Sinorhizobium sp. BG8: one gene and its partner. The protein of the gene in region 2 interacts with the protein of the main gene of each other region in a pairwise test. Links are inferred from orthologs where the notes say so. Each region holds a gene or a part of one and is shown on either strand. Other genes may lie near its edges.

What was found.
Region 1: the proteins of cheB (region 2) and F3Y30_RS00300 interact in binary tests that used the Escherichia coli proteins (3 or more experiments, as listed by UniProt). The link is inferred for Sinorhizobium sp. BG8 from one-to-one orthologs.

What each region holds. Positions count from the first base shown.
Region 1 is NZ_CP044011.1:56,516-67,420, forward strand. The notes cover bases 4,446-7,445. They hold F3Y30_RS00300 (chemotaxis protein CheA), read right to left. Parts: upstream 6,960-7,445; coding sequence 4,932-6,959; downstream 4,446-4,931. Other genes in these bases: F3Y30_RS00295 (chemotaxis protein CheW), read right to left, coding at 4,446-4,935; F3Y30_RS00310 (hypothetical protein), read right to left, coding at 7,320-7,445. In the rest of the region: F3Y30_RS00275 (CheR family methyltransferase), read right to left, coding at 1-206; F3Y30_RS00280 (chemotaxis protein CheW), read right to left, coding at 230-712; F3Y30_RS00290 (methyl-accepting chemotaxis protein), read right to left, coding at 2,704-4,404; more of F3Y30_RS00295, read right to left, coding at 4,420-4,445; more of F3Y30_RS00310, read right to left, coding at 7,446-7,649; F3Y30_RS00315 (chemotaxis protein), read left to right, coding at 8,040-9,779; F3Y30_RS00320 (ABC transporter permease), read right to left, coding at 9,809-10,552; F3Y30_RS00325 (ABC transporter ATP-binding protein), read right to left, coding at 10,549-10,905. UniProt on the Escherichia coli protein: Involved in the transmission of sensory signals from the chemoreceptors to the flagellar motors. CheA is autophosphorylated; it can transfer its phosphate group to either CheB or CheY.
Region 2 is NZ_CP044011.1:1,361,323-1,372,227, reverse strand. What follows is about bases 2,940-5,939. They hold cheB (chemotaxis response regulator protein-glutamate methylesterase), read right to left. Parts: upstream 4,962-5,939; coding sequence 3,918-4,961; downstream 2,940-3,917. Other genes in these bases: F3Y30_RS06320 (chemotaxis protein CheW), read right to left, coding at 5,863-5,939; cheR (protein-glutamate O-methyltransferase CheR), read right to left, coding at 4,958-5,866; F3Y30_RS06335 (response regulator), read right to left, coding at 3,529-3,918; cheD (chemoreceptor glutamine deamidase CheD), read right to left, coding at 2,978-3,532. Outside these bases: F3Y30_RS06355 (autoinducer binding domain-containing protein), read right to left, coding at 1-268; flagellar basal-body MS-ring/collar protein FliF, read right to left, coding at 580-2,262; F3Y30_RS06345 (hypothetical protein), read right to left, coding at 2,543-2,935; more of F3Y30_RS06320, read right to left, coding at 5,940-6,327; chemotaxis response regulator CheY1, read right to left, coding at 8,664-9,029; F3Y30_RS06305 (STAS domain-containing protein), read right to left, coding at 9,026-9,325; F3Y30_RS06300 (globin-coupled sensor protein), read right to left, coding at 9,456-10,905. UniProt on the Escherichia coli protein: Involved in chemotaxis. Part of a chemotaxis signal transduction system that modulates chemotaxis in response to various stimuli.

The DNA of each region.
Region 1 (10,905 bases), 1.3 Mb from region 2 along the record:
CCCTCCTTGAACAGGAAGTGGCAATAGGCATCGAATGTTGGAATGCCGGTCGCGCGCAATCGCCGGCGCAGCCGGCCTTCCAGCATGGTCATCTTGGTGATCGGCATCTTGATGCCGCTGTAGTCGTAGATGTACTTCGACAGCGCCTCGAAATTGCGGTTGCTGATGCGATCGTCAGAATATTGGACTCTCTCCGCTTGCCCCACGGCGACGCTCCGTTATGCGAATTCTATGGCAGCGCTGCCGGCTTGCGCCAACGCCGTTTCCGCCCCGAGAAGAGGCGTGCGAGATCGACGATCACGACGAAGCCGCCGTTCCTGCGCACGACGCCCGAGATGTAGTCCGAGCGCCAGCGCACGCCGATGTCCGGCGCACCCTCGATCTCATCCTGACGGAAGGGCACGACCTCGAAGACCCGGTCGGCGACCAAGCCGAGCGTCATGATGCGATCCTTCATCGGTACGTCGAGGACCAGTATGCGTGTGTGCGGCGTCTTGACCGTACGGCTCATCCCGAGGCGCAGGCGCAGATCGATGACCGGCACCCCCTGCCCGCGAACGTCCCTGAGGCCCAGCAGATATTCCGGGCCGTGGGGGATCTTGAAAGCTTCCTCGTGGTCCAGGATTTCCCGGACCACCTCGACAGGCACGGCGAAGACCTCCTCGCCGAGGCTGAATGTCACGAACTGGGACTCGGCAGACGTGCTTGCCATGTTATGCGCTCTCCTTGAAATGCGCGTCGTCGGCATCCGGGCCGCCCATCGACATGTCGATGGCAAAGCCCTTCGCGCGCGCCTGCTGCCCGCTCACCGTATTGGTGTGGGAAGAAGTCGGGGCGGGCTTGCGAGCAGGCGCGGCAGCGATTGGCCGTGCAGGTGCCGGCTTGCGGACCTGGGCAGCCGCCTTCTCGCCGCTGCGATCGACACGGAAGAAGGAGATGGAGGCCTGGAGCTCCTCGGCCTGTGCGGCGAGTTCCTCCGACGTGCCGGACATTTCCTCGGACGAGCCGGCATTGACCTGGGTCACCTTGTCGAGCTGCTGGATCGCCTCGTTGATCTGCGAGGCGCCGATGTCCTGCTCGCGGCAGGCGGCCGAGATCTCGGAAACCAGCTCGGCGGTCTTGCGGATGTCCGGAACCAGCCGGTTCAGCATCTCGCCGGCTTCGGTCGCGACGGTTACGGTTTCACCCGACAGAGCGCTGATTTCCGATGCGGCCGCCTGGCTGCGTTCGGCAAGCTTGCGCACTTCCGACGCCACGACCGCGAAGCCCTTGCCGTGCTCGCCGGCACGCGCTGCCTCGACAGCGGCGTTGAGGGCGAGAAGGTCGGTCTGGCGGGCGATTTCCTGAACGATCGAGATCTTCTCGGCGATCGTGCGCATGGCGCCGACGGCACGGCCGACGGCCTCGCCGCTGGCTTCGGCATCCTTGGCGGACTGGCGGGCGATCTTCTCGGTCTGGGCGGCGTTGTCGGCATTCTGCTTGATGTTCGACGCCATCTCTTCCATCGAGGCGGAGGCCTCTTCGGCGGACGAAGCCTGTTCGGTCGCACCCTGCGACAGCTGCTCGGAGCTTGCGGAAAGTTCCTGGCTGCCGGCCGAAACATTGTCGGCGGCCGAGAGCGCATCGGCCACGACGCCGCGCAGGCGTTCGACCATGCTTTCGAGCGCAATGCCGAGTGTGTCCTTGTCGGACAGTGGCTTGGGCGAGACGGTCAGGTCGCCGTTGGCGATCTGGTCGGCAATGGTCGCCGTGTTGCGCAGGTTGCCGGTCATGACGTTGATCGTGTTGACCAGATCCTTGATCTCGTCGTTCGTCTTGATCTCGACGTTCTGGTTGAGGTCGCCGATGGCCACGGCCTCGGCCACGAGGCTGATCTTTCGCAGGCCGTTGTTGATACCGAGCGCGATCCAGACGGCGGCGCCAATGGCAATGAGGAGTGCGGCGGCCGAGAGACCGAGGATGAACGTCCGGGTCGTTGCGTACTGGACGTTGGTGTCCTGGTCGGCCTGATCCATGAGGGCGTTGTTGGCTTCGACGCGAGCCTCGATCCGCTGCTCGATATCGTCCATGATGCTGCGGGCGTCACCCGTGGCGATCCGCACGCCTTCCGCGGCGTTTCCGCTTCTCACCAGCGAGCGAATCCGGTCATCGAGGGAGAAGAGCTTTGCCGAGAGTTCCTTGACTTCCGCCCAGCTTTTCAGTGCCTCGTCGCTCGTCGAAGTTTGCTGGAGTTCCGCCAGCATTTCCGAGAACTTGACCCGGTTGCGATCGCCGGCATCGATGTACTGGTTAATTTCGTCCTGGGTGTCGGCCGTGACGAGGTTCATCTGCGCACGCGCGATGCGCAGCTGGAAGTTGTTCAGTCGCTGAGCACTTTCGAGGCGCGCTGCCGGCCCGAGATGAGATCGGTGATGGCCTGGTTGAGATTGCCGAGGCTGAAGATGCCGTAACCTGCGGTCGCGACGAGCAACAGGATCGTTACTCCGAATGCCAGAGCCAGTTTGAGTTTTATCGTGAATCGCATGTGGGGTCTTCTCCAAGACGTTCGGCGGACACGTTCGACGGCAACATCGCGGCGGTGTCCAAAATTGCGAGAAGACTGATACATTCACCCTTCTGTGAGCAGTTTTCGTTGCGGCTGGCGCCTGCTCACGCCAGCCGAATTGGTTGCGGGGCCCCGGGATGCGGCCCCGTCATTGCGCCTTAGGCGCTTTCCCTGAAATGCACGTCGTCGGCATCCGGGCCACCCATCGACATGTCCAGCGCGAAACCCTTGGCGCGCGCCTGCTGCGCGGCCACCGAGTGGTCCGGGCGGCGCTGCGGCTGGGGCCGTTTGGCCGGTGCGGCCGGAGCCGGCGCCCTTGCCGCCTGCGGAGCAGTCCTTTGCCCAGCCTGCTTGTCGCGCTTCGATGTATTGTCGACGCGGAAGAAGGAGATGGAGGCCTGGAGTTCCTCGGCCTGTGCGGCGAGTTCTTCCGACGTGCCGGACATTTCCTCGGACGAGCCGGCATTGACCTGGGTCACCTTGTCGAGCTGCTGGATCGCCTCGTTGATCTGCGATGCGCCGATGTCCTGCTCGCGGCAGGCGGCCGAGATCTCGGAGACCAGCTCGGCGGTCTTGCGGATGTCCGGAACCAGCCGGTTCAGCATCTCGCCGGCTTCGGTCGCGACGGTTACGGTTTCACCCGACAGAGCGCTGATTTCCGATGCGGCGGCCTGGCTGCGTTCGGCAAGCTTGCGCACTTCCGAAGCCACGACCGCGAAGCCCTTGCCATGCTCGCCGGCACGCGCTGCCTCGACAGCGGCGTTGAGGGCGAGAAGGTCGGTCTGGCGGGCGATTTCCTGAACGATCGAGATCTTCTCGGCGATCGTGCGCATGGCGCCGACGGCACGGCCGACGGCCTCGCCGCTGGCTTCGGCATCCTTGGCGGACTGGCGGGCGATCTTCTCGGTCTGGGCGGCGTTGTCGGCATTCTGCTTGATGTTCGACGCCATCTCTTCCATCGAGGCGGAGGCCTCTTCGGCGGACGACGCCTGCTCGGTCGCACCCTGCGACAGCTGCTCGGAGCTCGCGGAAAGTTCCTGGCTGCCGGCCGAAACGTTGTCGGCGGCCGAGAGAGCGTCTCCGACGACACCGCGCAGACGTTCGATCATCGTGTTTACGTGCAACAGCAGTTCGCCGATCTCGTCCTTGTTGGTGATCTCGGCAAAGTTGGTGAGATCGCCGTCCGCAACGTTCTGGACAGCCGTCGTGGCTCGACGAAGACCGCGGTTGATGGTGAGAACGATCCAGGTAGCGGCTGCAACGGCAATAAGCAGGGCCACTGCCGCAACGCCGATCATGATCGAACGGGTCGCCGCATACTGCGCTTCCGCGGATTCGTCGGCCTCGGTCAGGCGGCCATCTTCGAGCTTGACGACTTCGTCGAGCAACGTGTCGATCTCGCCGGTAACCTTTCGCGCATCGCCCGTGGAGACGCGCACAGCACCCGCATTGTCGCCGGCCAGGACCAGCGAGCGGACACGATCGTCCTGCTTGCGGAATTCCGCGGTGAGACCGGCCAGCTTGTTCCAGTAAGCCTTGCCTGCTTCCGTGGAGATTGCCTGGATTGCGTTGAAATCTTCATCATAGCTAGCCCGGGCGGCATCGCTCGTCTCGATGTACTTGTTAGCCTCGGCAGGGCTCGTCGCCGCCAGCATGTTCTTCTGTTGGCGGATCTGCTGGAGCTGCATGATGTTCAATTGCTGCGTCCACTTGAGACGTGCCGCCGGGCCGGCGAGCACGTCACCGAGCGTCGTATTCAGTCCACCGAGACTGTAGATCCCGTAGATCGCTGTTCCCAGCAACATGGACACGATGAGGCCAAAGGCCACGAAAAGCTTTAGCTTGATTGAAAGGCGCATGGTGTTCTCCTCCCCCTAGTTCGAAGGGGCGGTTTGCGAGCGATCGCGTTGCGACGAAAAAATGGCTTTGAGGTTCGGTAGGATAATGAACTCGCCCCCGCGCTTGACGAGGCAATTGATGTAGTCGGCCCGCCAGCGCATGCCGACGCTCGGTGGCGCCTCGCTGGCAACCCTTGGAAGTGAAGTGACCTCGTAGACCTTGTCGGTGCGGATGCCGATCAGCGTCTCCTCGCCGTCCAGATCCATCTCGATGACGACGATGCGGCTGTCGATCGTGGTCTTGGTCGCCTCCATGCCGAAGGCCAGGCGAATATCCGCGAGCGGTATGACCTTGCCGCGGAAGTTGATCACGCTCGCAACGAAGGGCTTGCTGCCCGGGACGTGCGTTTCCGGCAGGAGATCCAGTATTTCCTGCACGAATTTCGCCTCGATGGCGAAGGTCTCGCCGTTGAGGTTGAAGGTGAGTACGGAGAGCTCGTCCTCTCCGTTCCAGAGGTTTTCGACGTCGTGTCTGCGAATTGCCGTGTTCATCCCGCTGCCCGCAACTGCGCCTCCTGCTGTTGTCCCACGGCCACGAGGTGCGCGACATCGAGGATCAGGGCCACTCCCCCGTCACCGAGAATGGTGGCGCCGGAGAAGGTCACCACGTCGTGATGCAGCTTGGACATGGATTTGATGACTGTCTGGTGGTCGCCGATGATCTGGTCGACGACGAGGCCCACGCGCTCGTCTCCCGTCGAGATGACGACGACCTTCTGATGCGGATCGGGTGGCGTTCCCGTGTCGAAGAGCTCGCGGAGCCTCAGGAACGGAACCAGTGCATCCCGGAGCGAGATGAAGCTGCGGCCGCGCGAACGCAGATCCTGTTCGAGCGAAAGTTCGAGGCACTCCTCCACCGCCGAAAGCGGAATGACGTAGCATCCGCCGCCGACGCGCACGAGCAGGCCGTCGATGATGGCGAGCGTCAGCGGAATGCGCAGCGAGATCTCGGATCCTTCGCCGGGCCGGCTGACGACGTCGATCGCGCCGCGTAGCGCCTCGACGGTCTTCTTGACGACATCCATGCCGACGCCGCGCCCGGAGAGATTGGTGATCTGCTGAGCGGTCGAGAAGCCGGGCTGGAAGATGAGTTGCAGCAGCTCCTGGTCGCTGAGCGTGGCGCCGGGCTGGATTATCCCGGAAGACTCCGCCTTCGCCCTCACCCTCTCGCGGTTGATGCCTCGGCCGTCGTCCTTGATCGTGATGACGACCTCGCCGCCGGTCTGCCGGGCGGAGAGCAGCACCTGCCCGACCGGGGACTTGCCGGCCGCGACGCGTTCATCCGGCTGCTCGAGCCCGTGGTCGATGGAGTTGCGCACGAGATGCACCAGCGGGTCGGCCAGCCGGTCGATGACCGTCTTGTCGACCTCGGTCGTCTCGCCTTCGGTGATCAGCTCGATCTCCTTGCCGGTCTCGCGCGACAGATCGTGCACGAGGCGACGGAAGCGGCTGAAGAGGCTTGCGACGGGCATCATGCGCAACACCATCATCGTGTCGCGCAGCTCGCCGGAGAGCCGCTCGATTTCTTCGGATACCGAGCGCAGTCCGAGATCGGCAGCGGTTCCCGCCAGCTGCGTGAGGCGCGACTGCGCGATCACCAGCTCGCCGACGCGGTCCATCATCTCGTCGAGCCGCTCGGCCGGAACGCGGACGTTCTCCGCGGCCTTGTTGTTGTTATTGCTGTTGCTGGTTTTCGGATCGCTCTGGGGCGCCGGAGCCTCGCGCTCCTGGGCAACCGCGGGCACGGGCGCGCTTGCGGTGGTAGCGGGCTTCGTCTCCTCGGCCGGCGTGACGGACGCCGCGTTGACCTCGGAAATCTCGAGCTGCATCTCGTCCATGACGAAGATGAACACGTCCTCGATATCGGAGCGCGGCTTCTCAGTCGTCAACGTGACATCCCACGCGAGATGGATGTCGGTCGGGTTGAGCATGTCGAAGGAGGGAACAGCGGAAGTATCTGCAACGATCCGGCAATCGCCGAGGTCGCGCATCTCGTCGAGCAGCCCGAGCGGATTGGTTCCGTTCGCCATCGAATTCGCGGGCAGGCTGAAGCGGATCTGCCAGGTTTTGGCACCACCGGCCTTTGGCTTTTCCTCGCTTTTCACGGGCGCGGCCGCCACGGGGGCGGCAGCGACCGGTGCCCCGCCATTGACGGCGCTGTGAAGGGCGGAAAGCAGGGCGGCGCTCCGGGCATCGTGATCGCCGTTCGGCGTCTCCAGGAGCGCTCGCATGTGGTCCTGTGCCGCAAGAACCGCCGAAACGAGCTGTTGCGTGGCGGGGACGTCACCTTTGCGCACGCGGTCGAAGGCTGTCTCGCAGTGATGGGTGAAGGCCGCGAGCGCGTCGAAACCGAACATCGCCCCCGATCCCTTCAGCGTGTGAAGGCCGCGGAAGACCGCGTCGATCTGGTCCTTGTCGTCCAGGGAGTGCGTAAGATCGAGCAGACCTGTCTCGATCTGCTCCAGAAGCTCTGCTGCTTCGGTCCGGAAGACCGAGATTGGGTCCGGATTGCTCATCTGCCGAGAACCTTGCGCACGACCTTGACGAGGTTCTCGGGTCGAAGGGTTTGGTCAACCAACCCGTCGCGCCTGCCGCCTTGGCCTGCGCCTTGAGTTCGCCATCCGATTCCGTGGTGAGGAAGATGACGGGAACGCCCATGTGCGCCGGAAGCTTGCGCAGCTCCCGGATCATCGTCAGCCCGTCCATGTTCGGCATGTTGAGGTCGGTGACGACCAGGTCGAACTGTCCCGCCTTCAACTTGGAAAGCCCATCCATGCCGTCGACGGCCTCGGTCACGTCATAGCTCGCATTGGTGAGCGTCACGCGGGTGGTCAGACGGATGCTGGCGGAATCGTCAACGGTCAAGATCTTGGCGGTCATTGTGCTGTCTCCTGATGCAGCCAGAATTTCGAGGCGTCGGGAGAGATGCTGTCGAGGAAACCGCCTCGCCTCAGAACGTCCAGCAGGGAACCGGAGGCAGGTTTGGCTAAATTCAGCGTCTTCCCCCGAAGTTGTGAATAGGTACGCGCCGCTTCCAATAGCTGCACGAAACTGAGATCGACTTGCGTATCGTCTTCAAATTCCAGCGATATCGCGTTGTTTTCGTCGATTTGTGAAAGAATATTCGCCTTCACGTCAAGTATAGAACGGATTGTAAGGGTCGCCGGCAACTTGAAGCTGGCGACACTTCTATTATCTAACTGCATTTCCGCCTCGGGAGCATTCGATAGACGCGTAAATTCGCGGGAAAAACTTCTCAAGTCACACTTAATGAATTGTGAACAACACTCGGAATCATCCAGCTTTATTAAACTTCGTCAAAAAGACATGCAAAACTCACCCAACGTAAGGAAGGCGCACTATCTATCTGATTTTATGTCATAAAATCTGACGCATCCAATATGTCTAATATTATTTCTCACTCACGAGAACTGAGGAGCACATTTCCGCCTCTCTTCCGCCGCTTTTGTCGCTCGGCAGGGTCGCAACCAGCCTCGAATCGCTCCCAGCGGAAGGCAGATGGGGAGCCCATTTACGAGACGTTTCCTTGTTGCTTTTAGATCTGTCCGGGTTGTGGCTTGCATACGGGGAAAATCGTGGCTGGGAGAACCAATCTTGCACAGGTCCGGGTTCGTTCGGACGAAACGGAACTGGCGCTGCGCCTGGAAGGCGCGAGGTCGCAGATCGAGCAGCGTTTCCTCGATGGCGGCGGCATCCTTCTGTCGGTGCTCGACATTCTGAACAACCTCCTCTCCGCGCTCGACAATCTCGCCGGATCCCTCGACAAGGAAACGGCGGAAGCGACCGTGTCCCAGCTTGCCGAGACGGTCGCCCAGCTATCGGCGCTGCCCGAGCTCGAAAGCAAACGGCAGCTGCGTCTTGCAAGTGTCGCCGAAACCGAGAAATCGCTCGGCGTTCATGTGGCGGACATGCAGGAGACCCTGCGCTATCTGCGCACCTTCGCGATCACCGCCAAGATCACCGGCGCCGGCATCCAGGACTTCTCGAGCTTCGCCGAGGAGATCCTCGAGCGCATCCAGTTCGGGACCGCGCAGGTCGATCAACTCTCCGAAAAGATTACCGTTCTCGGCAGCACGCTTTCCGTCGCCTCCAGCCGTGGCGGCGAAACCCTCGACGGTTACCAGCAATCGGTTCCGGCCATCGTCGAAAGCCTCTCGCGCAACGTTCGCGACCTGATGGCCCACCGGATGCATCTTTCAGACGTTGCGGAGAAGGTGAAGGTCGTCGCGCGCAAGGTGCAGAACAAGGTCGGCATCACGCTGTCCGCCATGCAGATCGGCGATATCACCCGCCAGCGGATCGAGCATTGCCAATCCGCGTTCGACCTGCTCGCAGAATATCTCGGCTCGCCGGATGGCCAGGCACTCTCCTATGCGGACCGCGAACGCCTCACGCAGGCCGTCCGCCATCTTGTCTTCCAGCAGCTCACACAGATCGCCGCCGACTTCGACAGGGAATGCACGACGGTCGTCGGCACCATTGTCGGCTTCAACTCAGAGATATCAGGGCTGCTTTCGCTTCAGGCCGACATGCAGCCGAAGAACGGGCAGGCAACCGATGCCGCCCTGCGCGTTCTGGAAACCGATATCGGCGCTGCCCGCGGGATCGTCCGCGACATCGAGAAGGCAGCCACCGCCTCGAACGAGTTGAGTCTTGCCACGATCGCCACCGTGCGCGAGCTGCTCAAGGGCATCGAGACGATCAAGCTCGTGCGGACCGACATCCAGTACATGGCGCTGAACACGAACCTGCGCTGCAGCAAGCTCGGCGAGGAGGGTCGCGCCATCAATGTGGTGACGGCCGAATTGCGCGCCTTTTCATCCAGGCTCGACGAGACCGCACAAGGAATCCTCGAGGAACTCCAGGGACTGGAGGCCGATGTCGCCAAGCTCGGGGAGACGCGCACGGACAATCCCCCCGGAGACACGCTCGACAACAGGCTCGAGCTCGCTCTTACCAGCATAAGCGGCGTCGGCAGCAAGATGGAGGACGACATGGCACGCCTCAATGCCTGTAGCCAGGATGTCGCGACCAAGGTGACGGCATCCATGGCGAAGCTCGACTACAAGGCCGAGCTCGGCGATGTGCTTTCCGGCTGCGCCGCGGAGGCCGCGGAACTGGCCGGCCCCACCCTGCCGTCCCTCGACGGCCTGGATGCACCGCTTGCGGAAGTCGGCGGCAAGATCGCCAAGGTCTACACGATGGTCTCCGAACGGGAGATCCATGCGCGCATATTCGGAACGACCGTCAGCGCGGAACCGTCGCCGAGCGCGGCACAATCGGACGATGAGCTGTTCGACGACGCCCTGTTCTAAAGCGACGTCCCCAGGTCTTGGAACGCTGCTCAGGCCATGCCGGTCCGGCGCGCGAGATGACGCTCGAGCGCCGAGAGCCCGTCATAGATGAGGACGGCCAGCATCGCCACGATCAGCCCTCCCTGGAGGACGAAGGCGAGGTTATTGGATTGCAGGCCGGCGATGATCACCTCGCCAAGCGTCTTGGCCGCCACCGTCGATCCGATGGTCGCCGTCGCGAGGCTGATGACGGCGGATAGCCTGATACCGGCGAGCACCACGGGCAGCGCCAGCGGCAATTCCACCTTGGAAAGCCGCTGCCAGCCGGTCATGCCCGTCCCACGCGCCGCCTCCATGACGGCGGGAGGAAGCGTGGTCAATCCGGTCATGGAATTCTCGAAGATCGGCAGCAGGCCGTACAGGAACAGCGCGATGAGCGTGGGCTTCTCACCGAAACCCACGGCGGGCACGGCGAGCGCGAGCACGGCGACCGGCGGGAAGGTCTGGCCGATGTTGACGATGCTCCGCGACAGCGGAAGGAACTCGGCGCCGAACGGCCGCGTGACCAGAATGGCAAGCGTCAGAGCCACCACCGTCGCCGCCGCGGTTGCGATGAACACCGTACCGAGATGCGAGAGCGTCAACGAAAGAAGGCTCCCCTGATTGTAGATCGCGGGCGCGTTTTGCTGCACCAGCGGCTTCAGCAGCGGTTCGAAAAGCGCAGGCTGCAAGAGAAACGCGACGAGTATCGCGATCACCGCGAGCCGGGCGAGATTGGCAATCCACCGCGTCATTTCGCCTGCGCCGCCCGTCTGGCCAGCCCCTCGAGCGTCACGCGCCCCAGGATCGCGCCATCGCTCGCCGCAACGGGCAGGGCATCGCTGCCGGTCCAGAGCAGCCTGGAAAGAGCGTCCCGCTGGCTCAGCGTGTCGGGTATCGGCTCGCCATCCGCATTGCCCGGCTCGACGGCGGCACCGGCCGTCTCGATGGAGAGGAGCCGGAAAGGCCGCTCGCTGGCACCGATCAGCGATTCCACGAAGGGCGTTGCCGGAGCGACCAGCATATCGGACGGGCGCGCATATTGCAGAACCTCGCCCGCATCCATCACGGCAATCTTGTCCGCCAGGTGAAACGCCTCGTCCATGTC
Region 2 (10,905 bases):
GAATCCGGATGGATGTCGGCCGCTCGTCATCCCGGATCACGGGATCGACCGAGAAGTAGTTGCGGATTGCATAGTTCAGAAGCCAGCGTCCGGGGTAGGTGACCGATATGTAGGTTTCTTCCTGCCCGGGCGCACGCTGGAGGTAGACATGGGCCACATGGCGTGCCCCAACCTCTCCACGGCAACGGTTCAGAATAGAGCATACACTGCTCTTCTGACGCCCGGCAAAAAACGACAGGGGACCAAGCCCCGCCAACACGAGATCCATCTTCGCGCCCCCGGCACTTTGGAACATTGCGTCATCATGATCGCAACCTAGCAAAACAGTTTGGATTCCCGTCCGTTCCACGAAGAGCGGGGCCGCCACTGCAATGCCATCATAGAGCGAGGTCGATGGGGTAGTGCACGCATTACGCGATAAAGAGCAGTTGCACACCCGAGATCCATCGATCCCTCATCTCTCAACATATTGATCGCTTTTGGAAAATCCAGAGGATTCACGCTCCGGATCGAGAAATCCCGCCGCCATGGCGGGATTGCACTGTGGAAAAAGACTTGCTTTGCCGCTCTGGTTGCCGACTAGGCCGCCTCTTCAATCGCCCACTTGCGGAGGATCTTGGCAGCGCGCTCTTCGCTGATCTCGACCATCCGTGCGAGACGGCGCTCGGGTCCTTCCTTGACGCGGCGATTGAAGGCGCCGTCGCCATCGTCGGCACTGAGCAGGTCGTCGGTGCTGTCGAAGCCGAAGTCCGCGCCGAAGCCATCCATGAGGGTGGCACCTGGAGCGGCGACACCGGCGGCGGGCGAGAAGTCAGGCAGTTCGAGACCCGCAGTGTCGCTTTCGAGGGCGGCCGCACCGCTGGCGCCGCTGATGGTGCGTACTGCAGGGCGCAGACCGAACCAGACGACCAGGAAGGCGACGGCAACGAAGGCGAGCGCATTGATGATGCCACCCAGATTGCGTGTCAGCGTCTCCATGATGCCTGGGCTAGGCACGGCCTCGTCAAGAAGCTGGTTGTCGAGGAAGGTCATTGCCGTCACGGTGACGACGTCGCCGCGATCGGGGCTGAGACCGGCCGCAGAGGCCACGATCTTCTTCATTTCCTCGATGTAGGCGTCGATCTTTGCCTGGTCGGCAGGCTCGCCCACCATCGCGGCGATGCGACCGTTGTTGACGACGACGGCGACCGAGAGTTTCTCAACCTTGTAGCTGCTGCGGACAGTCGCAACGGTCTTGCTGTTGATTTCGTAGTTGGTCTGCTCTTCCTTCTTGTCGGCTTCGTCGCTGGACTGCGGGCCTGTCCCGCCTTCCGGTCCGCCCTGCGGAATGTTCTGCTCGACGGTGGCCGGCTTCTGAAGGGTCTGCTGATTCGACTTCTGGCTCTCCTTGGTCACCCGCACTGAACGCTCGACGCGGGATTCCGGGTCGAACACGGTTTCCTGCGTCTGCTGCTGGTCCGTGTTGAGTGTCGCCATGACGCTGGCACGGAAGTTGTCCATGCCGAGGAAGGGAGCGAGCGCCTTCTCGATGTTGTTCTCGACTTCGCCCTGGACCTGCTGGACGATGTTCAGCGACCGGTTGAGGTCGCCATTCTGCGCGTCGTCGCCGGAGGCGAGCAACTGGCCCGAGGAGTCGAGGATCGTAACGTCCTCCACGTTGAGGCCGGGAACGGAGGCGGCAACGAGGTGACGGATCGAAGCGGCGGCCTGGCGGCCGGAAGTGGCGCCGGCGCGAATCATGACCGAGGCGGTGGGCTTCTGTTCGGCCTTTCGGAAATTGCCGCGGTCCGGCATGACGATGTGGACGCGGGCGGCGGATACGCCGCTGATCTCCTGGATCGTTCGTGCGATTTCGCCTTCGAGAGCCCGAACGCGCGTTACTTCCTGCATGAACGAGGTGAGGCCGAGGGAGCCGACCTTGTCGAAGAGTTCGTAGCCGGAATTGGAGGAGCTGGGCAGTCCGCGCTCGGCCAGGAACAAGCGGGCCTTGCCCGTTTGCCCGACCGGCACCTGAATGCTGGCACCATCCGACCCGGTCTGGAAATCCATGTTCGCTTCTGCGAGCGCAGTGCTGATTCGGTTGAGATCGGAGGTCTCGAGACCGACATACAGGGTCTCATAGGACGGCTTGTTGACGTAAAGCCCGGCCGCCAGCACCAGTCCGATCGATACGATACCCGCACCCGCGAGCATCGCGATTTTGGCCTGGCCCAATGATGCCAGGTTGTTGAAGACATTCTTCAGCTGTTCCAACAGATTCATTCTGTTCCCGCACGAACTTGCGCGTCCAATTTCCTTAAAACGGCCTGCCAAAGCCGGAAACCAAACGCAATTTCAAAACGCCCCGGGCCGGACGAAGCCTTGTCCTCAAGACTGCCAACCACGGACAACGCGGATCCACCAGACCCGCTGCGGAAACTAGAGAACGAAACTTGCGCGAGCGTTTCGTTGTTTCGGCGCCGCGAAACGCCTGAAACGCAGGCGGCGCCCGATGGGGCGCCGCGATGACTTTCGAGGGAAGAAACCGTTGATTCGAACGAGGTCAGAAGGCCTCGAAATCTCCCGCCGCCTTGGAAAGCGGCTGCGAATGGCCATGGCGAAGGGCACCGTTGCTCAGTGCCTTCTGCATTTCAGCAAGCTTGACGAGGCTTAGCGCAGTCGTCAGGTCCACCATCCAGTCCCCGGGGATGCTGGCGGTGATCGTGTCAATGAACTCGGCAAGGCCACGCGTCTTCTGCACGGCGAGATCGATCCCCTGCAGAACCATGATCCGCTCTGCCGAATCCGCACCTGCCGCGCCATGAAGGTGGTTCAGCTGCGGTTCGATCCGCTCGATAAGATAGGCGACGTCGTGAAGCTCCGAGACAATCCGCATCAACACGTCAGGAAGGGCTTCCTCCACGGCAGACGTTCCACTCAAATACTCGACTTCCATGGTACCCTCTATGCGATGCTTCAGCCTGCGGATGCAGGCTGATCAGAAGAATTCGATTCCGTTGTCGACCGGCTTGACGACCGGCGCCGGACGCTGCTCCAGAGCGACCGTCTTCTGCGTCTCCACACCGGTCAGCGCATATTGGCGCGCTCTTCCGGAGGAAGGCCAGTATTCCAGCTTGCGTCCATGCTCGCCGCCCGTGCTTTCACCGACGATCTGGATGCCCTCGTCCATCAGGAACTGCCGTGCAAAGCGCGCGTTCTGTTCCCCAACGTTCGAGAAGCGGGCGATCGTCTTGGCGCCGCCGAAGATCTTGGCCTCCAGCCGGTCACGGCGGGCGCCCTGTTTCAGCAGACCGTTGATCAGGAGCTCCATGAGATGCACCCCGTAACGGGTCGCATCGCCACCGGCTGCCAGCGCATCGACGGATCCGGGAAGAAGGAAGTGATTCATCCCGCCCACCCCGGCAACTGGGTCACGCATGCATGCTGCGACACAGGAGCCAAGGATCGTGGTCAAAACCACCTCTGGATCGTTCACGACCTTGTATTCGCCCTGTATCACGTGGACACGGCGTGCACCCGCTTCTGCTATCATTTCAGCGATCCGAATACGGCTTCGATGGCCGCTTTCATCTTGTCGATGGTAAACGGCTTCGCGAGAACGTTGTTGGCGCCGAGCGCTGCCGCCTTCTGGACCAGCGCGCGGTCGCCCTGTGCCGTCAGGATGATGAACGCCGCCTTCTTGGTCGCCGGGTTCGCGCGGACGTTCTGGAGAAACACCAGGCCGTCCATCTTCGGCATGTTGAAGTCGGAGATGACGAGGTGATGCGGCTGCTGGGCCATGATCTTCATGCCCTGCTCGCCGTCACCGGCCGCAGTGATCTGCTTGAAACCGAGCTGCTGCAGGGCATCTCCCAGCAGCAACCGGCTCGTCACCTGGTCGTCAACGATGAGTACTTTGATTTTTTCAGCGATAGACATTATTCGCTCCCTTCCTTCCGGGCCGCAGTGATCTTCAAGATTTCCTCCCCGATGGACGCGAGCGGAAATTGGTGCTCTACGGCACCAAGTTCGAAAGCCACTCTCGGCATTCCATAAACGATGCAGGTTTTTTCGTTCTGACCGATGGTCCGCGCCCCTGCATGACGCATTTTCAAGAGACCGGCCGCGCCGTCACGGCCCATGCCGGTCAAGATTACGCCGACGGCGTTGCGGCCGGCGAGTTCCGCAACCGAATCGAACAATACGTCGACCGACGGGCGGTGCCCGTTGACGGGATCCCTGTCGAGCAGCCGGCAGCACGGCGCCATCGCGTTGGCGATCTGCAGATGCCTGTCACCACCCGGCGCCAGATAGATCTTGCCGATTTCGAGCCGCGCGCCGTCCGTCGCTTCCTCGACCACGGGCGCGCAGAGCCTGTTCAGGCGCTCCGCGAAGCTCTTCGTGAACGTCGGCGGCATGTGCTGCGTGATGACCGTAGGCGGGCAGTTGACCGGAAACTTCTGAAGGACGGCAATCAGGGCCTCGACCCCACCGGTGGAGGCACCGATGGCTACGATCCGACGACCCGGACGGAAGCTGCCGACCGCCGTGTTGGTGACCGGCTGGGCGGCGGCGGTGACGGCGCGGCGCTGCGAGCGGGCTGCAGCCTTGACCTTCTCCGCCAGATCGCCGAAGGGCCTCGGATCGCCCGGCTGCGGTTTGCCGACACAGTCGAACGCGCCGATTTCGAGCGCCATCAGCGAGGCCTCTGCACCCCGATGGGTGAGCGTCGAGACCATGATGACCGGCATGGGCCGCAGCCGCATGATCTTGTCGAGAAACTCGAGCCCGTTCATGTTCGGCATCTCGATGTCGAGCGTGACGACATCGGGATTGAGCTGCTTGATGGCGTTTCGTGCCTCCATGGCGTCGCCGGCCTGGCCCACCACTTCGACACCCGGATCGGCATTGAGGACGGCCGTGATCAGGCCCCGCATCGTCGCGGAGTCATCGACGACAAGAACACGTGCTGCTGCCGTCATGCGCGCCTCCCGCCGGACTTGCCGGTGTACCGATAGGTGGTGATGCCGATATTGTCGAACAGCGACTTCGCTTCACCCGACACACGTTCCGAGTGACCGATGTAGAGGTGGCCATTGTCGCCGAGCATGCCGGCAAAGCGGGACCAGATCTTCATCTGCGTCGGCTCGTCGAAATAGATGACCACGTTGCGGCAGAAGATGACGTCGAACGGTCCCTTGAATGGCCACTGTGCCATCAGGTTGAGCTCGTTGAAGGTGATGAGCTTCTTCACCCGGTCCTCGACCTGCCATTTCTGGCGGCCGCCGGCGTCCACTTCCCGGAAGAACTGCTTGCGCATTGCGGGGCTCACCGTTTCGAGAGCGTTGCCGTCATATGCGCCGGCACGTGCCAGCGAGAGTATCTTGGGATCGATGTCCGTCGCCAGGATACGGAAATCGTAGTCGGCCGCGTTCGGCATCAGCGAGAGCACCGTGAGTGCGATCGAATAGGGTTCCTGACCATCCGAACAGGCGGCAGACCAGATACGCACCCGTCCGCCGTTGCGGGCACGGGCGAGAAGGTCCGGCAGCACATCCGTCTTCAGATGCTCGAAATGGTGGTTCTCGCGGAAGAACCGCGTGAAGTTCGTCGTCAGGTGGGAGAGCATTTCCCGGCGCTCGGCCGCTCCGGCGGGCGAGGCGACCAACGTGCAGTATTCGCGGAACCCCTTCAGGCCGAGGTTCCGGATGTGCTTCGACAGCCGCGAATAGACCAGCGACGCCTTGGATTCGTTGAGATAGATCCCTGCGTCCGCATAAATCATCGCAGCAATCTCGGACAGGTCCCTCCGCGTCAACGGATATTCACCGCTGGCAAGGCATTCGTCCGGCGACTGTCTCGTGTCAATGGCACTGGCAAACGTCATGCGGCTTCGCTTTCGAAGTGCGGGAAAAGGGCATCGAGTTCGATCATGCAGATCATGCGGCCTTCGATGGCGAGAATGCCGCGCGCATAGTTCTTCTCCGCATCGTTGGCGATATCCGGCGTCGGCTGGATGTTGTCATCCGTTACCGTCAGGATGTCGGAAACCGCGTCGACGAGCAGGCCGACGGTCTTCGAATTCACCTGCGCCACGATGATGACGTGCCGGATCGTCGGCTCCGCCGGTTTCAGCCCGAAACGCAGCGCCAGGTCGATGATCGGCAGCACGGCGCCACGCAGGTTGATGACACCGAGAACGTAAGGTGGCGCATGAGGCATGGGGGTCGCGGGGCTCCACCCGCGGATCTCCCGCACCGCCATGATGTTTACAGAGAATTCCTGATCTTCGATGCGGAAGGCGATGAGCCTCCGTCCGTCCACCAGGTTCTTGACCGCGTTTGTCATTTCCTTATCCGGCTGCCGCGAGTGAGACTTCTTGTTTCAGGGACTGTCCGCGCGACGCGGCAACAACCGCGTCGACGTCGAGAATGAGCGCTACGCGGCCATCGCCAAGGATGGTCGCCGCGGCGATGCCCGGAACATGCGTGTAGTTGGCTTCCAGGCTCTTGATGACAACCTGGCGCTGACCCTGGATCGCGTCGACCATCAGGGCGCGCTGACCGCCACCCTCCGATTCGACCAGAAGCGCAACGCCTTCGATGGGATTGGCCTGGCTCTGGCGGAAGTTCAGGATGCGGCCGACGTCGACGAGCGGGCAGAAGCTGTTGCGGATCGAAATCAGCCGCTGCGAGGCGCCGAAGGAGTGGATCGCGGAAGCCTCGGGCTGCAGCGTTTCTACGATTGCCGTCAGCGGCACGACCAGGGTCTGGCCGGCAACTGTCACGACCATGCCGTCGAGAACGGCGAGCGTCAGCGGAAGGCTCATCGTGAAGACGGAGCCCTGCCCCGGCTTGGAGGAGATCGTGATGCGGCCCCCGAGGGCCTGGATCGACCGCTTGACCACGTCCATGCCGACGCCGCGGCCCGAAATGTCGGAGATCTTGTCCGCCGTCGAGAAGCCGGCGTGGAAGATCAGGTTGTCGATCTCCTCGTCGGACAAGTTTGCGTCTGCGGCGATCAGGTCGTTGTCGATCGCCTTACGGCGGACCTTTTCGCGATTGATACCGGCGCCGTCGTCGGCAAGTTCGATGACGATACGGCCCGACCGATGCTTCGCCGTAAGCCGCACCGTGCCTTCCGGGTTCTTGCCGACCGCGGCACGCTTCTCGGGCGTTTCGAGGCCGTGGTCGACCGCGTTGCGGATCATGTGGGTCAGCGGTTCGGCAAGCTTGTCGATAACCGTCTTGTCGACTTCCGTGTTTTCACCCTCGGTGATCAGGCGAACGGACTTACCCGTGGTGTCCGCGATTTCGCGAACGATACGCGACATGCGCTGGAAGACAGGCTTCACCGGCTGCGCGCGGATTGCCATCACGCTGTCCTGGATCTCGCGCGTCAGCTGCTGCAGCTCTTCAAGACCCATGTTGATCGAGGAAACACCGTTGGTGTCATTTTCGATCACGCTCTGGGAAAGCATGGCCTGGTTGATAACGAGCTCGCCCACGAGGTTGATCAGGCGGTCGACGCGGTCGAGATCGACGCGGATGGTCGGCGCGGCGGCAGCCGCGGCATTGGCGTTGGCATTGTTCTGGGCAGCGGCCGCGGCCGCGGCGGCGGCCCGCTCGGTCTTCGCGCTTTCAGCAGCAGCGGCACGGTTCGCGCCGCCCGCCATCTGCATCACGTTGGTCGCTGTCTCAGCGGCGGCGACGGCTACGGACACGTCGCTTGCGACCGGCGCGGCATTGCCTTCATCTTCCGATGCAGGCGCGATCGCCGGCTCTTCGTCGAGGATCGACAGGTCGAAGGGAACGACCTGCATCGGCGCTTCGTCGTCGTCCGCGGCGACCTCTGCGTCTTCTTCGATGGTCTGGATCTCGAGATCGCAGTCCCACTCGGCAAATTCGAAGACCGACCGGACACCGTCCTCGCCCTTTTCCGACTTCACGGAAATCTTCCAGGAGAGATAGGCTTCCTCGGGGTTCATTTCCTCGAGCACCGGCAGAGCCGACATGTCGCAGTTGATGGTCATCTCACCAAGGCGGGAGAGATCGCGCAGCAGCAGCGTCGCCTCGTTGCCCTTGGCATAGAGCTCCCGCTTGGGACGGAAGCGGATTTCGCAGGCAGGGACATAAGGCTCGACCGGCTTTTCCTCCGGTACGAAATCATCGAAGGAGAACGGGATTGGCTGGAAGCCCTCGTCGTTGACCGGCGGGGGCGCAACCGGGGCCGGCGCGGCCGCCTTGGGAGCGGGCGCCGGTGCATCGGAGGAAGCAGCCGGCATTTCGCCCTTTGCCAGTGCCTCGAGTTCCCGGATCAGCGCCTTGCTGCGTGCCTCGTCCACACTTCCGCCATCGCGGGCAGCGTTGGTGAGGTCCGCAAGGACGTCCGCCGACTTCAGCATGACCTTGAGGACATCCTGGTTCGGTTCGAGCTTGTTGGATCGAACGCAATCGAGAGTCGTCTCAAACACGTGTGCGAAGGAGACGAGATCATCGAGGCCGAAAGCCCCGGCGCCCCCTTGATGGAATGCACCGCGCGGAAAACGGCATTCACCGTTTCCGGGTCGCGGTCACCGTCGTTCAGCTTCAAGAGACCGGATTCCAGTTCCGCGAGCTGCTCTTCGCACTCCTGGAAAAAGATCTCTTTGATTTCGTTCATATCCATCAGGAGGAGCCCTCGAATTAGGCGGTTACGCGCTCGATTGCATCGATCAGTTTGGTGGGGTCAAATGGCTTGACGATCCAGCCGGTTGCGCCGGCCTGGCGGGCACGGTTCTTCTTTTCCGCGTCGCTTTCGGTCGTCAGGACGAGGATCGGGATCGCACGGTACTTCTCGTTGCGGCGAACCCCTTCGATGAAGCCGAAGCCGTCGAGGCGGGGCATGTTGATGTCGGTGACGATGACATCCGGATTGGCGTTCTCGAGAACCTCAAGGCCTTCGATGCCGTCCTCGGCCTGGATCGTCTCGAACCCGGCGTTGTTCAGCGTCACCAGAAGCATGTTCCGGATGGTCCGTGAATCATCCACGGTAAGCACCTTTTTCTTCATTGCTGACTCTCCTTTGACAGCATGTGGTCGACGTTCATGCCGATAAGCTGCATCGTTTTCATAAAGGGTTCGGACACTTTGCCGATGGTGAAGGAGTGCTTGTCGCGCTCCCAGCTCTTCGCACCGGCCATGAGCACCTGGGCGCACAGGGCGCCGACGCGCTCGACCGCCGAAGCGTCGATTACGAGATTGCTGCCCCTCAGCCCCATGAGCTTTTCATGGAGTGCTGTCGCCTCGTTGAGGTCCAGCACCGGGGCAAGGCTCAAGGTCTTCTGAGCGGCTTTCTTGCTCGCCATCATTTCGCTCCTTGTCTGCGTTTGTCGGCGTTCAGTGCGTATGTCTGCGGTTCGACCTGCGACGGCTCATGGCCAAAAAGCCTGCTGCGATCGGTAGAGAACCAGTGTCGGGGTTGGCGTTTGAACATGGTCACGCTCCGTATCCGATCGCCCGCGTAGCGCGCTGCTCATCGTCGACGTAGGTGATTGGCATCGCTGCCGTGGCGGATTGCGCCACCGCCGCGCGACGCTGAGGGGCTGCCGCAGCGTGGTGCTGCACATGAAAGGCGCGCACGGTCTCGCCGAGTTCGAGGATGACGGTATGGAGGTCGGCGCCGGCATTGGCAGTGCGTGCCGCGACCTGCGCGTCGGTCTCGACCAGCCTTCCGATATTGCCGAGATCGGCTGCGACCGCGACCAATCCCGTGGAACCCTCGTCGCTATCGCGCGCAATCGAGCAGACAGCGTCGTTGATGCCCGCCACCTGGCGCACGATGCTTGCGATCGCGTCCTGCGTGCGGTTGACCCGATCGACGCCGGCTTCCACCTGGGTCTTTGTTCCGTTCACGAGCTGCTTGATCTCGCGCGCCGCATCGGCGGAGCGCTGGGCGAGTGCTCGCACCTCCTGAGCCACGACCGCGAAGCCGCGGCCGCTATCCCCTGCCCTGGCTGCCTCGATACCGGCATTGAGCGCAAGGAGATTGGTCTGGAAGGCGATCTCGTCGATGACACCGATGATCTGGCCGATCTTCTCGGCAGAGGCCTCTATGTCGGCCATTGCCGAGATCGCCTCGCCAACGATGGCGCCGCTGCGTTCTGCCGACTGGCGGGTGTCCTGGACGGCCGTTTCGAGGCGGCGGGTCTCGTCGAGTGTCGTCTTGACGCTCGTCACGATGTCCCCCAGCCGCGCGGCGGTCTCGGCGAGGCTCAAGGAGCGCTCCCGTGACTGGGTAGCGAAAGCATTCGCATCGCGCGATACGGCGGCGACCAGCGCATCCGAGGCCGCGGATTTTTCGGTCGCCTGGGTGAGTTGGGTGCGGAAATCCTCGAGTGCGCCGTTAAGCGCACCGGCGAGGTCCTGCCAGTCATCGGGCATTTCGCCTGACACGCGAGCGGTGAGATCGAGGCGCGACAGACTGCGGATGACATCGCCGAAAACGTCGTCCAGTCGCGAGACGTCGCCCTTGCGCTGCTCTGCCAGTGCGCGGTGATGCTGGTGACGCTGTTCGTTGAACCGCAGCGAGACGGCGATCTCCGCGTCCACCATCGCAGTGCGGATAAAGGCGGTCAGCAGGTCGGAAAGTTCCTTGCGCCGTCCCTTTGCGGCCCCGGGGAGCAGGGATTTCGGCCAATATTCCTCGATCAGGCCGTTGATGACATGCTCCATCACGATCGCCTGGCCCGAAAGCCGCCAGCGTGGATCGAGGCTCATCTGGCTCTCGACATCAGAGAGAACCTTGACACGCTCGGCATAGAGGCTGTCGAAGCGGGCGTCGGTCAGCACGCCCCAATGGGAGGAATGAAGATCGTGCAGGCGATCGACCTGACGCTCGCTCTGGAAGTAGCGGGCCGCGTCGGGGAACGTCTGAAAACGTTGGAAG